DNA from 4 places in the Ectothiorhodospira sp. 9100 genome. Region 2 is predicted to be linked to each of the others. Evidence: riboswitches for the same ligand, from Rfam matches in the RefSeq annotation. Region 2 holds a riboswitch; each other region holds the start of a gene.

What was found. Region 2 has a riboswitch for cobalamin ahead of LPW29_RS04050 (TonB-dependent receptor plug domain-containing protein). Riboswitches for the same ligand answer to the same signal wherever they lie in the genome.
Region 1: linked by a shared signal. The riboswitch ahead of LPW29_RS11140 (TonB-dependent receptor plug domain-containing protein) and the one ahead of LPW29_RS04050 (TonB-dependent receptor plug domain-containing protein) in region 2 are both predicted to bind cobalamin.
Region 3: linked by a shared signal. The riboswitch ahead of LPW29_RS11775 (hypothetical protein) and the one ahead of LPW29_RS04050 (TonB-dependent receptor plug domain-containing protein) in region 2 are both predicted to bind cobalamin.
Region 4: linked by a shared signal. The riboswitch ahead of bluB (5,6-dimethylbenzimidazole synthase) and the one ahead of LPW29_RS04050 (TonB-dependent receptor plug domain-containing protein) in region 2 are both predicted to bind cobalamin.

The regions. Positions count from the first base shown of each region.
Region 1 covers NZ_JAJNAN010000036.1:11,663-15,011, reverse strand. Annotated here, with positions in the region: gene LPW29_RS11145 (TonB-dependent receptor domain-containing protein) at 1-615, opposite strand, end outside; gene LPW29_RS11140 (TonB-dependent receptor plug domain-containing protein) at 612-1,436, opposite strand; cobalamin riboswitch at 1,584-1,836, opposite strand; gene LPW29_RS11135 (AbrB/MazE/SpoVT family DNA-binding domain-containing protein) at 2,349-2,609, opposite strand; gene LPW29_RS11130 (DnaJ family domain-containing protein) at 2,673-3,038, opposite strand; gene LPW29_RS11125 (LysR family transcriptional regulator) at 3,092-3,349, opposite strand, start outside.
Region 2 covers NZ_JAJNAN010000007.1:89,943-93,291, reverse strand. Annotated here, with positions in the region: gene umuD (translesion error-prone DNA polymerase V autoproteolytic subunit) at 1-24, shown strand, start outside; gene umuC (translesion error-prone DNA polymerase V subunit UmuC) at 36-1,295, shown strand; cobalamin riboswitch at 1,517-1,772, shown strand; gene LPW29_RS04050 (TonB-dependent receptor plug domain-containing protein) at 1,924-3,349, shown strand, end outside.
Region 3 covers NZ_JAJNAN010000041.1:8,984-12,332, forward strand. Annotated here, with positions in the region: gene cbiM (cobalt transporter CbiM) at 1-453, opposite strand, end outside; gene LPW29_RS11770 (carboxypeptidase-like regulatory domain-containing protein) at 440-931, opposite strand; gene LPW29_RS11775 (hypothetical protein) at 915-1,646, opposite strand; cobalamin riboswitch at 1,816-2,023, opposite strand; gene LPW29_RS11780 (serine hydrolase) at 2,452-2,682, opposite strand; gene LPW29_RS11785 (rhodanese-like domain-containing protein) at 2,989-3,183, shown strand; gene LPW29_RS11790 (TIGR01458 family HAD-type hydrolase) at 3,171-3,349, opposite strand, start outside.
Region 4 covers NZ_JAJNAN010000011.1:47,981-51,329, reverse strand. Annotated here, with positions in the region: gene LPW29_RS05475 (ABC transporter permease) at 1-331, opposite strand, end outside; gene LPW29_RS05470 (ABC transporter ATP-binding protein) at 334-975, opposite strand; cobalamin riboswitch at 1,075-1,276, shown strand; gene bluB (5,6-dimethylbenzimidazole synthase) at 1,326-2,078, shown strand; gene LPW29_RS05460 (YaiI/YqxD family protein) at 2,173-2,661, shown strand; gene LPW29_RS05455 (hypothetical protein) at 2,698-3,042, shown strand; gene LPW29_RS05450 (transglutaminase family protein) at 3,111-3,349, opposite strand, start outside.

The DNA.
Region 1 (3,349 bases), on a different contig from region 2:
TTGCAGTCGATCCCGGTCGGCGAGGGCATCCCGGGCTTCGTATCGTAGCCCCGCCTCCCGGCGACGGGACTTTTCTGCCTTGAAGGGTTCGCCATCGTTGAGGTTGGTGTCCTCATTGATGTAGGCCATCCAGCCGACGGGAATGATCCCGGCGCCACTCACCGCCTCGCCATAACCGGCAAAGGCGGTCAGGCCGGCGGGGAGTTCCACTTCCGCGCTCACGTTGGGGGAAACAGCGCTTCCCGACAGTGTTTGCTGGTAGAACTCGGTGGAAAAGTCGTCGAATCGCGCCCCCAGGGAGAGCGACACGCGTCCCCGGTGCATGCGATTTTGGATGAATGCCCCCAGGTTGCGGGACTCACTGGAGATGCTCGGGCCTTCCGTCCGACCTTCCTCCAGGTAATAGTCCACGCCCACGGTCAGCCGGTGCTGGATGTCCAAGTGATCAAAGTGGAAGGTATTCCTCGCATCGCCGCCGTATTCCCGCGTACGGGTTCGGGTATCGTTGTCGAGTCGCTGCAGCTGATGGTCGGTGAAGTAAAGGTGGCCGTTCCAGTCCAGCCAGTCCCGCGGGGCGTCATAGGTATGTTGCAAGGTCCAGCGATGCTGTCTCACGCGTTGACCACCTCATCCTGGGCCTGGTCCTCGCGGGGGTCGCCGAAGTCGCTGCCCCGGGACCCATAGGGATGATCGCCGGTGAATGTGTGGCGCTGGGCACCCAGTCGGATCTCATGACCCTGTGTGGGCAGTCGGCTGAGCCGCAACAGGTAATCCCTGTCCTGCCCACCGGAATGGGGCATGGTTTCGCCCCCGCCAATACGGTAATCCTCACGATTCACGGCTCGCAGATGGGCCAGGGCGCCCCAGTCCTCGTTCAGCCGGGTCATGAGGGAGGTTGAACCCAGCCATGCCTCATCCGCGCTGGCATACGCGGCTTTCATGCGAGCGCCCTGTTGCTGGTCTGGCAGGAGCAGATCCTGAGCATCCTTGGTGGTGAATGCCACGCGCCCCCCCAGGGCCCCGGGACCCTGGTCGGCCGAGGGGCGTGGGTCCACTTCCACTTGCCTGATGAGATCAGGGTCCAGACCGCCGAGGCTGCCTCGATGCTGGTGGAGATTGCGGCCTTCGCGGGCGCCATCGATGTTCACATTGAGATTGCTGGCCTCCAGTCCCCGCAGATAAAGGCGCTGCGCATTGCGACTGCCGCCGCCCACATCCACGGAGACCTCGGAGCGGAAGATGTCCGCCACATCCAGGGGCTGGTGCCTGCGAATGTCCTCGTCTGTGATTCGGCGGTTCGATGGGATTCGGGACTGGACGACGATGCTATCCAGTTCAACAACGGCAGATGGATGATGGTTGGCCTGACCTGCAAAGCTGGGCGACACCAGGGTGCCGGACACCATGGCCAGTACAAGGGGATTCGATTTGTGCATGGATGTTCCTTGCGCGCACCACCCCGTGCGCGGTGATCGGATGGACCACGGGGAGTCAGCGAAGGCGGGCCGAACGAGAGGGACGCACCAACCAGAAGGGAAGGAGGAGGGCTATCCATGACCGGCCCCGACCGCAGCGCCCCGCAGTGTTCGGGTCTGTCCAGGGCCGGTCTCCGGACTTGTGGCCTGGAGGGCGATGACGCCCTCTGGCAGATTGCCTTCCCACGCGACCCGCCCGAACAAGGACGTGAGCCGCGCAGTGGCATGAGAAAATCTGCCGTTACCACCTACCGTTGCGGGGGCAGTGCCGGACTCGCCAGGCAAGGCTGACTGAACCGGACTTCCCGTTTAACCTGCCAGACCGGGACGGTCGGCAGGCACCCAGAACAACCGCGGAGACTATCAGGTTAATTGGCGCCGATTCAACTTGACGAAGGGTGCTGATTCTGGAACTGACTCCCATGCAGCGTGTGTTTGTGCACAGGCGGGCTGGGGCTTAGTCGATTGCCCGGTTTTCTGTCAAGGGGAAATCGCCCATGGAGGACATTCAGAATAAATCTATATAAATTATTGAGTTAGCCTGGGGTGGCGATTTTTTGACCAATCTGACGGCAATGCCCGTCAGGCCAGGCTTTTCGAGGTTTTCCGACACGCTGTCCACAAAGATATCCACAGGATCTGTGGACAGCGTGCCCGCCACCTAACTGTCATGCCGCCGGGCGCGCAGCACCCCCGATGATGAAAGATACGATCCAGGCCCCTCTCCCCTGAGGGGAGAGGGGTTGGGGTGAGGGGCGAGGACTGGCACAGCGCCTCCCTTACCCCCTCATCCCCAGCCCTTCTCCCCCCGAGGGGGAGAAGGGAGCTTCCGTAGCTGAACCTGGGCTCTTCCACGTTAAGATGCGCAAATGATCAATCTCCCGTTTCGGTCGCCGAAGGGGAAGCCAGTTCATCCGCATGAGCGCCATGGGCATCCAGCCCTTTCAGAAGATCCGCCTCCGAAAAGGGAAGATTGACCTTGCGGGGAGGTTTGTCGGCAGCCTCTATCACGATCTTGCCGGCTTTAACGTGAATGGTGACCGGGCTGGAGACATCCAGCCTGGCCTGCGCCAGAATCTTGCTGGAAAGCCGCACAGCGGCGCTGTTACCCCAGCGTTTGATCTCGCTTTGCATGGGAATCTCCAGGGCTGGGTGTATCTACTTAAGTAGATACTTTATTGCAGCTGGATGTAGTCGTCAACGCCGCTCAAGACGCTGGCAGACCTGATCGAAGTAGTCCGCGCTCAGGACTGGTTTCATGCCCCGTTCCTGACCCAGCCGGTCCATTAATAGCCGTAGACGCTTCGAATGCTGATCCTTGAGCGACTGATCCTTGGCAGCCGCCAGCAGATCTTCCACCTCGTGTATTTCCTTGCGCAAACGTACCTCCTCGGGGATGAAGCCACTGTTGCGAAGCAGCCGATAGGCAGTGCGCAACTCCTCAGGCACCATAGAGTCGTCTTCCAGATTCAGCGGCTTTCCCGCGCTTGGCAGGTTCTGGAAATCACCACGTCGCTCGGCTTCCTCGATACGGGCTTCCACCATACGATCGATGAGATACATGGGGGGATTCTCCAGTCGCCATCGTAGCGGCGATTCAAGGGGGCTGTTGCAGGTTACAGACGCCAGCGTGAGGGCAGGCGGTCTATAATGTGCTCGATCAACGAATCTACCGACGCCGATCTCAAGCCGGATTTGAACAGGATGTGCAGATCGGTGGGCTTTGGCTCCCATTCCGGCAGGATGCGCGACAAACGACCGGGCATGATGCCATGCCGGGGACACTCGGCTACCCAGTGGGGCAAAATCCCCAGGCCATAACCTTTCGAGATGCCATCTGCCAGGGTCTGTATCGTGCTTACTTTCAGCCTGGC
Region 2 (3,349 bases):
CGCCGGCTTGCGCGCCAACCGTGAGCCGGGTTGGCATGTTTGCTCTCGTGGACTGCAACCACTTCTATGCCGCCTGCGAGCAACTGTTTCGCCCGGATTTGCGCGGTCGTGCGGTGGTGGTCCTGAGCAACAACGATGGGTGCGTGGTGGCTCGCTCCCCGCAGGCCAAGGCCCTTGGTATTGCCATGGGCGTGCCGGCATTTCAGATCCGCTCGCTGCTCAGGCGACACCAGGTGGCGGTCTTCTCGTCCAACTATGCCCTGTATGCGGATCTGTCTGCGCGGGTCATGCAGACGCTGGAAGGGTTGGCACCGCAGGTGGAGGTCTATTCCATCGATGAGGCCTTCCTGGACCTGGATGGCCTGCAACACCGGGATCTGGAGGCCTTCGGACACGAGGTTCGGGAGACTGTCCAACAGTGGACCGGGATCCGCACCTGCGTGGGTATCGCGCCCACCAAGACCCTGAGCAAGCTGGCCAACGCCATGGCCAAGCGGGATCCAGGGACCGGGGGTGTAGTGGTACTGAGCGATATTCGTCAACAACTGGCCGTCTTCTCGATGCTGCCGGTGTCGAAGGTCTGGGGCGTTGGGCGGCGGCTGGAGGCCCGCTTGCAGGCCCTGGGTATCCACACGGTCGCACAGCTGGCCCAGAGCGATCCGGGGTGGATCCGGCAGCATTTTTCCGTGGTCCTGGAGCGCACGGTGCGGGAACTGCGCGGGGAGGCCTGTCTGGAATTCGCCCCTGATAGCGAAGCACGCCAGCAGATCCTTTGTTCTCGCTCCTTCGGCGAGCAGATCACCTGCAAGCATCGGATGCGCGAGGCTGTGAGCACCTATGTGGCCCGTGCTGCCGAGAAGCTGCGCCAGAACGACCGCCTGGCCCGTCAGGTGAGCGTGTTCATCCAGACCCCGCTGTATCGCGATGATCTGCCCCGGTACGCCCGCACCGCCACCGGAACCCTGGTCGAGCCCAGCCGGGATACCCGGGATCTGAACCGTCTGGCGCTGACCGTGCTGGACGAGCTTTGGCGAGACGGGTTTGCCTATGCCAAGGCCGGGGTGATGTTGAGCGACCTGTACGCCCCCGGTCAGTGGCAGACCGACCTGTTTGCTCAGCCACGCGACACCCAGCGCAGTGATGCACTGATGCAGGTGATGGATCAAATCAACGGGCAGGGCAGGGGGCGGGTATGGCTGGCCGGTCAGGGTATTCACCAGCCCTGGGTGATGAAGCGCGGACGACTCTCACCCGCTTACACCACGTGTTGGAGCGATCTGCTGCGCGTTTATTGACATCCAGGACGCGCAGCTCGATGTGCGAAAACAGCAACTTGGGCGGCTGCTCCGGGGCCTCTCGCCCGAGCAGGGGTCAGAAAGACGTTCTTTTTTTGTCAGCGTCTGCTTGTGGCGCTCTTAGCACCCTACTTCATCGGCATTGCGAGGGATCAACTGCATCCGTTGCGCGAGTCCAGCTGATTGACCTTTTGCAAATAGGTCTTCTTTCCATTCGTGATACCCTCCGCCGCGCCATAGGTGCCTGCCGGGATTTTCTCCTCCGGTGGGTTAAACGGGAAGACCGGTTCAATCGTCCGATGATGATCAAGCCGGCGCTGCCCCCGCAACGGTAGGTGGGTGGTTGCAGACCCTGATGAGCCACTGCGAAGTCCTCGTCCTCCAACGGCGGGTTTCGTGGGAAGGTGGACTGCGACCTTGAGGCATCGATGCCTCAGACCCACAAGCCCGGATACCGGCCTATGGCGTACCCGAGTACCGCGGGGCGCGGCAAGCCGGGGTGGGCGCCGAGTGCGCGACACCGTTATGTGGTTGTGTCCTGCCTGATACTGCCTGCCTTGCTGACTCCCCGCGGCCCATGGACCTTCCATGCGCGCACGGGGTCGTGCGCGCCCAGGAGTCAGCTTCAATGAGTGATCGAACCCTGATGACGGCGCTGATGAGCAGTGCCACGACCTTGTCCTTGCTTGTTGCCGGGTCTACAGCATCCGCCGAGGATTCTGCATATACCCTCCCGAAGATGACCGTGACGGCTGCCACCCGCACTGAGCGTAGGGTCGAACGCACGCCGGCCAGTACGCAGGTCATCTCCGGCGAGGCGGTCCGGCGCAGCGGGGCGACCATGCTTGACGAGGTGTTACGGGCCGAGTCGAGCCTCTTCACCGGCTCGGATGGCAACGCCTTTTCCATACGCGGCGGCGGCCGGGCCGACATCATCTACCTGATCGACGGTCGCCGTGTTGCCGGCACGTCCGGTCGGGGCGGGGAGTTGAACCGCCTGCCGGTCAGTCACATTGAGCGGATCGAGATCGTCAAAGGACCGGGCAGCGTGGTGTACGGTGCCGATGCCCTTGCCGGCGTGATCAATATCATTACCCGACGTCCCAAGTCCGGGTTTGAGGGGGGCGTGGGGGCCCAGGTTGGAGTACCCGCCCATGCTGAGGGTGGTCAGCGTCGCCACGGTGCGTTGTATCTGGGGGGCGGTACGCCGGATACCCGAGTGCGCCTGTTTGCTGACGTCATGGAACGGGATGCCTATCATGAGCGGGCCACGGGAAACGTGGATGCCCGGCCGTTCGTTGATGTGGCCCCCTACGACTTTGATCGGGATCACCGGGAACAGGCAGACGTCTATAACCTTCGGGCCGGGGTGAACCACTGGGTGACAGACAATCTGCAGGTTGAGATCGAAGGCGGATGGATGCAGGAGGAGCGGCAGACACGGTTCCTGCACGATACGCCTCCTGTCTCTACCGGACTCGCGGAAAGTGGTGAAACCGTCAAGGCCGGCAGTTTCCCCGCCCGCCGCAGCGAAGACAGTGGCCGCCGGGATCTGGCGGCGAGCGCCGATTGGCTCGTTACCGACGCCCTGGAATTTCGGTATCAGATCTACGAGAGCCGGTTCAACCTGGATCGCTCCAACGCCTTTCTGGATCCAACGGGCTTTGGATTTGTCTCCTCATCCGAGAGCGAATTCGGCCCACGGGAGGTCACGTTTAAAGACCGGGTCAATGACTTGCTTGCCACTTGGCGGCCCGGTGCAGACCATACTGTACTGGCCGGCTTTGAGCACAAAAAGCAGATCTATCAGGACCACGAACCCCGGGCAGAGCCCAGGTTCAGTCAGTGGGTCGGCGGTGTTTTCCTGCAGCATGAATGGCAGGTGAACGATCGCCTGGATCTGGTCTATGGCGCACGACGTGATGAGACTTCCGCCGAGACGAATAGTACCTCCCTGCAGGTGGGCGGCGTTTACCGCTTTGCCCCGCAGGCGCGGTTGCGTTTGCAGTATGCCGAGGGTTTCAAACTACCTGAATTGCGGTCGTTCCATGTGG
Region 3 (3,349 bases), on a different contig from region 2:
GGCGAAGACCGCCAGAGACAGCACCACCCCACCGCTGCCGGCAATCACCGCCGCGAAGGTGGACGCCCGTGGTTCCAGGGCCCGCCAGACCCCCCAGGCGATCAGCGCGGCCGGCGCAAGGATCAACCCGTTCAGCCCCAGCGTGGTCAGCCCGCCATGGCCGAACAGGACCGCCTGCAGGAACAGGCCTACCAGGATCGCCGGTACCGCGTACCAGCCCAGGAGCACGCCCATCAGCCCCGCCAGCATCGGATGCACCGTCGTTGGCGGCACCGGCACCGCGAGGGATGAAACAGCGAAAAACACTGCGGTCAGCATCGCTGCCCTCGGCATGGCCGCGCCCGGATCGGGCAGGCGCGCAATCCGGGTGAGACTGAAACCCAGAAGCGCGGCGCTGCCGATATAGCCGCCGACGACCATGCCCACCGGCAGCAATCCGTCAGGCAGATGCATCGCCACGCCTCCGGCGCCAGAAGTAAAGCCCCGTGCCCAACGCACCCCAGGCCACCAGCGCCACCATCACCACTTGCTGCAGCGGCCCGGTCTCAGCGTACCCGCCTGTGAAAGCGAGAACAGGGGCATCGGCATCTCCATCAGCGCCTGAAGGGCCCACCTCCACATGGGCAACGGCCCCGTGCCCGGCCTGGCGCACCTGCACCGTCCAGCGGCCGGGCACCTCCAGGTCGGGAGCGAAGAGATAGCGCCCCTCGGCGTCGGTCGTACCCTGGCGCCAGGCGCGGGTGGGATTGTCGGGGGCGTAGATGATGACCTGCGCCTCGGCCATGGGCTCGCCGGTATCGTATTGGGCGTGCAGACGGATGGCCGTGGCTGCCTCGGCATCGAGCAACGCGGCATGACCCAGCGCAGTCAGCGGCGCAAGGGCCAGGAGCCCCGCCATCGCCGTGGCAACCCCGTTAGAGTGGGCCGTCATGGCAATGTCCCTCGCCCACATGACCAACATGCAGACCATTCAGCGAGAACTCCTGCATCCCGCCTTCAGCAAAGGCGTCGAAACCCAGTGCCTCAAGGTTGGTGGGATCATCAGCAGCCCAGTCTGCGCGGCCGAACAAATGGTCCAGGTGCAGCGTGATCTCCAGGTCGGAACCCTCGCCAGTCGTGACAAAGCCCTTGCGTTCGTCGCCCACGTATTCGCCGCAGGCATGGGCGATTGCATCACGGGTGGCCAGGGTGAAGTCCACCTCCTCCCCATCGCGGGTGGCCGTGCCCTCGAAGACCAGTGAAAATCCCTCAAACTCGCCCTCCGGCGCTGGCGCCAACGTCCAGGAAAGTGCGTTGTAAAACCCTTGTTCGGCGTCCACGGTGGCCACCTCGACACGGTCCTTGTCATCGGCAGCGACCAGGTCAACGGTAAAGGGACCAACCATTTCCAGCGCATCGCCGGTGATCCCGGGGCCGTCTGCCGCGAACGGCGGATCCGTGCGCCAGGCGGTCACATGGTCGACGGTGGCGATCACACGCGAGAAGCTGAGCTGCCAGCCGTCTTTCGTCAGTTGCGGGGCGTTGAACCCTTCGGTTGCGAGATCCTGACCTGAAACGAACAGGGTGAGCGTTTCGGCCGTGGCGGCGGCGGGTGCCAGGGCAAGCGTGGGCGCGAGGATCGCGGCGGCGCGGGAGAATCGGGTCATGATCGGCCTTTCGGTTGGTAAACACGGCAGCACACCAATGAAGGGCGTGCGGCGCGGAATGTCAGGGCCGTCCCGGTGGAGTGCGCTTTTTCGAAAGGAAATGCCCCACAGCCCGAGGCTGGGACATGTCGCCATTGGCGATCCCTCCGCCGGACACCCCGTCCGGTCTGGCGGCTATCAATGGATGGCAGGTCTCCTGGCTCGCGGGTCGCAGCACCCTCCGCCTTCCCGGCCGTCCCCAAGGGGGCTGGTCCGGTGGCGATGGAGGGCACTCTCCGCTTACAGTTGCGGGGGCAGCACCGGATTAGGAGGAGGCCTCCGCACCGGTTTCCCTATTCTCCCGACTCATGCCGGGCACCATTCGCGCGAGAGGATAGCCACAGCACATCATTGGCACAAGCCCTGGACTCAGCGCATGATCGATACGGCGGCAATTCGCCGGTTGAGGCTCGCCTGGGCCGTGTAATGGGTGTCGTTGAGGTTCACGTAGCCGGCGACGTGCAGGAACTGAGTGCTTGTCATGGCTACGACAGGGGCTCTGGGTTTGGCGAGCCGGCCTATCGCACACAGTGTGATTCAGTCTCATCACCACCATGAAGATCCAGCGCGCTGCGCAGATAGGCCACCAGGTCCGCCTGCTCGCCGGGATCGTAGGGCTGCTGACCGGGTGCAAGTTCCCACCACCAGGGACAAAATAGCCGATGACGCCCGGCAGGGCCCGTCCACGAACACGTAACGATCCACCTGGCCGCTCACGAGTTTCACATGCAGCGTGGTTGGCTGTGACGACGGCACTTAATCCTGCTCAAACACCGGCCTCGGCCAACCTGACCACCGCCGTGGCGGTCAATGTCTTGCCAATGGAACCCGCCTGGAACAGTGTGTGTTCATCAACCGGTAACGGGTTCTCGATGCTCGTCACCCCGTGGTAAGCAATGCTTTCCTTCCCGGCGTGCCACACACCAGCGGCCACGCCGGGTAGAGCGAACGCCTCGGCGAGATCAGCAATCAACTCCTGCAACGCATGCGGGTTCACGCGTCATAATGTCCACCCACTTGCCCGGGTTGTCCAGCGGCGGAGATCCTTCGATCGCGCCCAGGTGCTGGAACTTTTGGGCCCCAATATGCCACCTGCACTGCAGGTTTAACCTGAGTGCAAAAGGTTGGTATCGGCTGTCGGCCCGAACCGGGCATTTGCTCTGCACTGACCAGTGACTCCAAACCGCTCTGGACCGGACAGGTTATTCCCATGTGTTGGTGAGGCTCATGCGAGGCGAGCTCTTTATTTCGCCTCAGAGAGGGCGTGATGGGAGGCCTCTGATAGGGTGGGACGTAACAGCAGGTGGGTCGCGTCGCCGGGGGCAAGGATCGCAAGATCGTGGTCTATTGCGCCAACTTCGACTGCGACGCCTCCCGCAAGGCCGCGGCGAAGCTCGACAATACCGGCTTCACTGATGTCCTCGACTATGAGGGCGGCACCAGGACTGCTTCGAGCAGAAAAAAGCCGCCTGAGTATCGTGCGGGTCAATCGGCCTGAAGCACCCCTTGGACAATGTTCTGAAGGCTTTCTGCCAGACCCGCGCCGGAGCAGGAGACACGATCCTCGTCTCCGGCGCGGTACTTCCCGGTCCGCACCAGGCAGGCCGCCAGTCCGGCGGAGCGTGCCCCATCAATATCACCGGCATAATCGTCACCCACCATGA
Region 4 (3,349 bases), on a different contig from region 2:
TCGTGGCAGTAAAGGCCGATGTGAACATGGCCAGGGTGCCAATACCGTATCCCCACCAGCCTCGAAAACGCCTTGCCTGGCGTGCCATCACCTCGCGGCCCGCCACCAGTAGCATGATCAGCGCCATCAGAGCCACCCAATGCAGGGCAGCGTGCTCGAACAAGGTAGTCAGCACCAGTCCGATGAGCAGCAACTGGATCACGGTGCGCGCCGCTGCCACCAGCAGGCCCTTGGAGAGGCCCATGCCCACGCGACTCGTCAACAGCGCCAAGGCCATGACCAGCAGGGTAGCGATGCTCAGATCCCAGGGGGAAAGATGTATCACCTCCATGTTCAGGCCCTCGCTTCCAGCGCGGGTTCGGCCAGCCGCCCCCGTTCCATCATCAGCAGACGGCCACCCAGTCGCTGGCGCTGCTCATGGTCATGGCTGACCCAGATGGTGCCGGCCTGTCGTTCAGTCATATATCTCCTGACCAGGGACTCCATGCGCAGAGTATTGTCAGGATCCAGGTTGGCCGTGGCCTCATCCAGGAGCAACACTCGAGGACCATTGCCGAGCATCCGGGCCAGGGCCAGGCGCTGACGCTCGCCACTGGAGAGGCGCTCCACCTCCCATTGGCGCACGTCCGACTGGAACCCCAACTGCTCCAGCCAGTCGTCCTGAACTCCCGTGAAATGCGCATCCACGGTATCCGCCCACCACACGGGCTCTGCCGGCAAATACCCCACCTGGCGGCGCCAAAGGGCGGGGAGAATGGTTTCCCGCAACTGGTTGTCCAGCCATACCTGGCCACGAAGGGGATCCAGATCGGCAATAGCCCTGAGCAGCAGCGACTTGCCGGCTCCGGAGGGCCCGGCGATGAGCAACAGTTCGCCAAGCGCCAGTGACAAATCAACCGGCCCCATGTGATCGGATTGCAATCCAGTCAGTTGAAGCAGGGGGCCATCGGTGACGGCAAATGTAGGCGCATCCATGCGGTCAGTATACCGACAGGTTTTGGAAAATGGGGCACCGGTTTCCACCCGGGACATCCTGCCGAACCAGGCAGACTATCCGTTATACTGCACCCCGCCATTCATCATCGGCTGTCGGGTGCCCGTTTTTACACGGGAGAATCGGGAATGCGGTGGGGTGATCGATCCACGATCACCGAGTCCGCAACGCGCCCAGCGCTGTGAGGGGGACCGCGGAGACATCATGCCACTGCCATGCGCGGGAAGGCGTTTCCACGGGACGAACCCGAGTCAGAAGACCGGCCCGACAGCTTCATTATGCGGCAGCAAGGCCGGGCTGCCGTCCCACCTGCTTGAACAAGGGGAATAACATGCAGGCTGGTGATTCAAACCACGAACCTCACCGTTTCACACAGGCCGAACGCGAGGCCATCTACCGCAATATGCTCTGCCGGCGGGACGTGCGAGGGCAGTTCCTGCCCGACCCGGTGCCCGATGATATGCTGGCCCGGATCCTGACGGCGGCCCACTTTGCTCCCTCGGTAGGCTACATGCAGCCCTGGAGTTTCGTGGTCGTCAAGGATCCGCAAATCAAGGATCGGGCGCATCAGGCGTTCACCCGTGCCAATGAAGAGGCAGCGGGGATGTTCGAAGGCGAGAAACAGGAAACCTACCGCAGTCTGCGCCTGGAGGGCATTCTGGATGCCCCCATCAATCTGTGCATCACCTGCGACCGGGAGCGTGCCGGCCCGGTGGTGATTGGTCGCACCCACGACCACCGAATGGACCTTTACAGTGTGGTCTGCGCCGTGCAGAACCTGTGGCTGGCCGCCCGCAGCGAGGGGCTGGGCGTGGGCTGGGTGAGCATCTTTCGGCCGGAGGACATCCGCGAGGTACTGAATCTACCTGACGAGATCGTCCCCGTGGCCTATCTGTGTATTGGCCGTGTCAGCCACTTCCACGACAAACCTGAACTGGAAGCCGCAGGCTGGCGCCCTCGATTGCCTTTGGAGCAGTTGATCCATATGGATGGCTGGGGGCATGCCCCCGCCCCGAATGACGACCTGGTCAAAGCGGTTCGGGCATGCCAGGCCAAGGCAACCCGCTCTGAAGTCCCCCTTTAACTCCCCTGCATCCAGGGGGGCTTCACCCCCTGGATGCAGGGAGTCAGGGCAATCACAGGGGATCCTGAACAGAAATGTGGTTTACACTGGTGCAATGACATCCATTCAACCCGCCACACACGACCCCGGCCCTCGCATATGGGTGGACGCGGATGCCTGCCCCGTGGTGATCAAGGAGATCCTGTTTCGTGCGGCACAACGCACCCGAATCTCCGTCACCCTGGTAGCGAACCAATTCATCCAGGTACCGCGTTCACCCTTTATCAAAACCCTACAGGTGGGATCCGGCTACGATGTGGCGGATAACGAAATCGTGCGCCGGATCTCCTCGGGGGACCTGGTCATTACCGCCGACATCCCCCTGGCCGCCGAGGTACTGGACAAGGCGGGACAGGCACTCAACCCGCGTGGTGAGTTGTACACCCGGGACACAATCCGCCAACGCTTGCAGATGAGAGACTTCATGGACACCCTGAGGGCAAGCGGCGTCGACACCGGCGGCCCGCCAGCCCTCAGCCAGGGTGACCGGCAAGCCTTTGCCAATCAACTGGATCGATGGCTGCAACGAAACGCCGGGGCTTAACCCAACCCCCTACCCTCCCCTCCTTAAGGAGTTCCTATGAGATTCGCCCGTTCCCTACCCCTGATCGCCGCCGCCACCACCTGGCTGATGCTATCAGCCTGCGGTGGAGAGGAGCCCGCCGCGCAAGTCCCCCTGATGGTACTTGCGTCCCAACCCGCCAGCCATGATGGCCAAATGATCACCACTCAGGGTGTGGTGCGCTACGTGGAGGACCCCCTGCACTACTGGATCGAGGATGAGCAACTGCGTCGCGTGGGGGTTGAACCGGACGATATGATCGCCCCTCACCTGGGTGAGACCGTCAAGGTGACAGGCCGTTTTCACTACGCCCCCGAAGAAGGGCGCAGTCTGCAGCTGCATCAAGTGGAACCATTGGAGTGAATGCCACCCCGCTGCCGCCCTTGGGACAACCTCGCTAACGGGGCAACCCAGGGGAGGGGGCGATCAGCTCAGTGGGTCAGATCCTCGATCTGCTCCACGAATACGTCCATGCGAGAGGGGATCACCAAGGGGCCAAACTGGTTGAACACCGGCACATCGGAGGCATCACGACCATACCCCAGACGTACCCGTCCAACCTGCGTTTCCGCCTGAGTGGGGTCGAAGGTAAACCACTGCCCGCCCACATAGGCTTCGAACCAGGCATGGAGATCCATGGGTTCCAACCGATGCAGATAGCCCACCACAT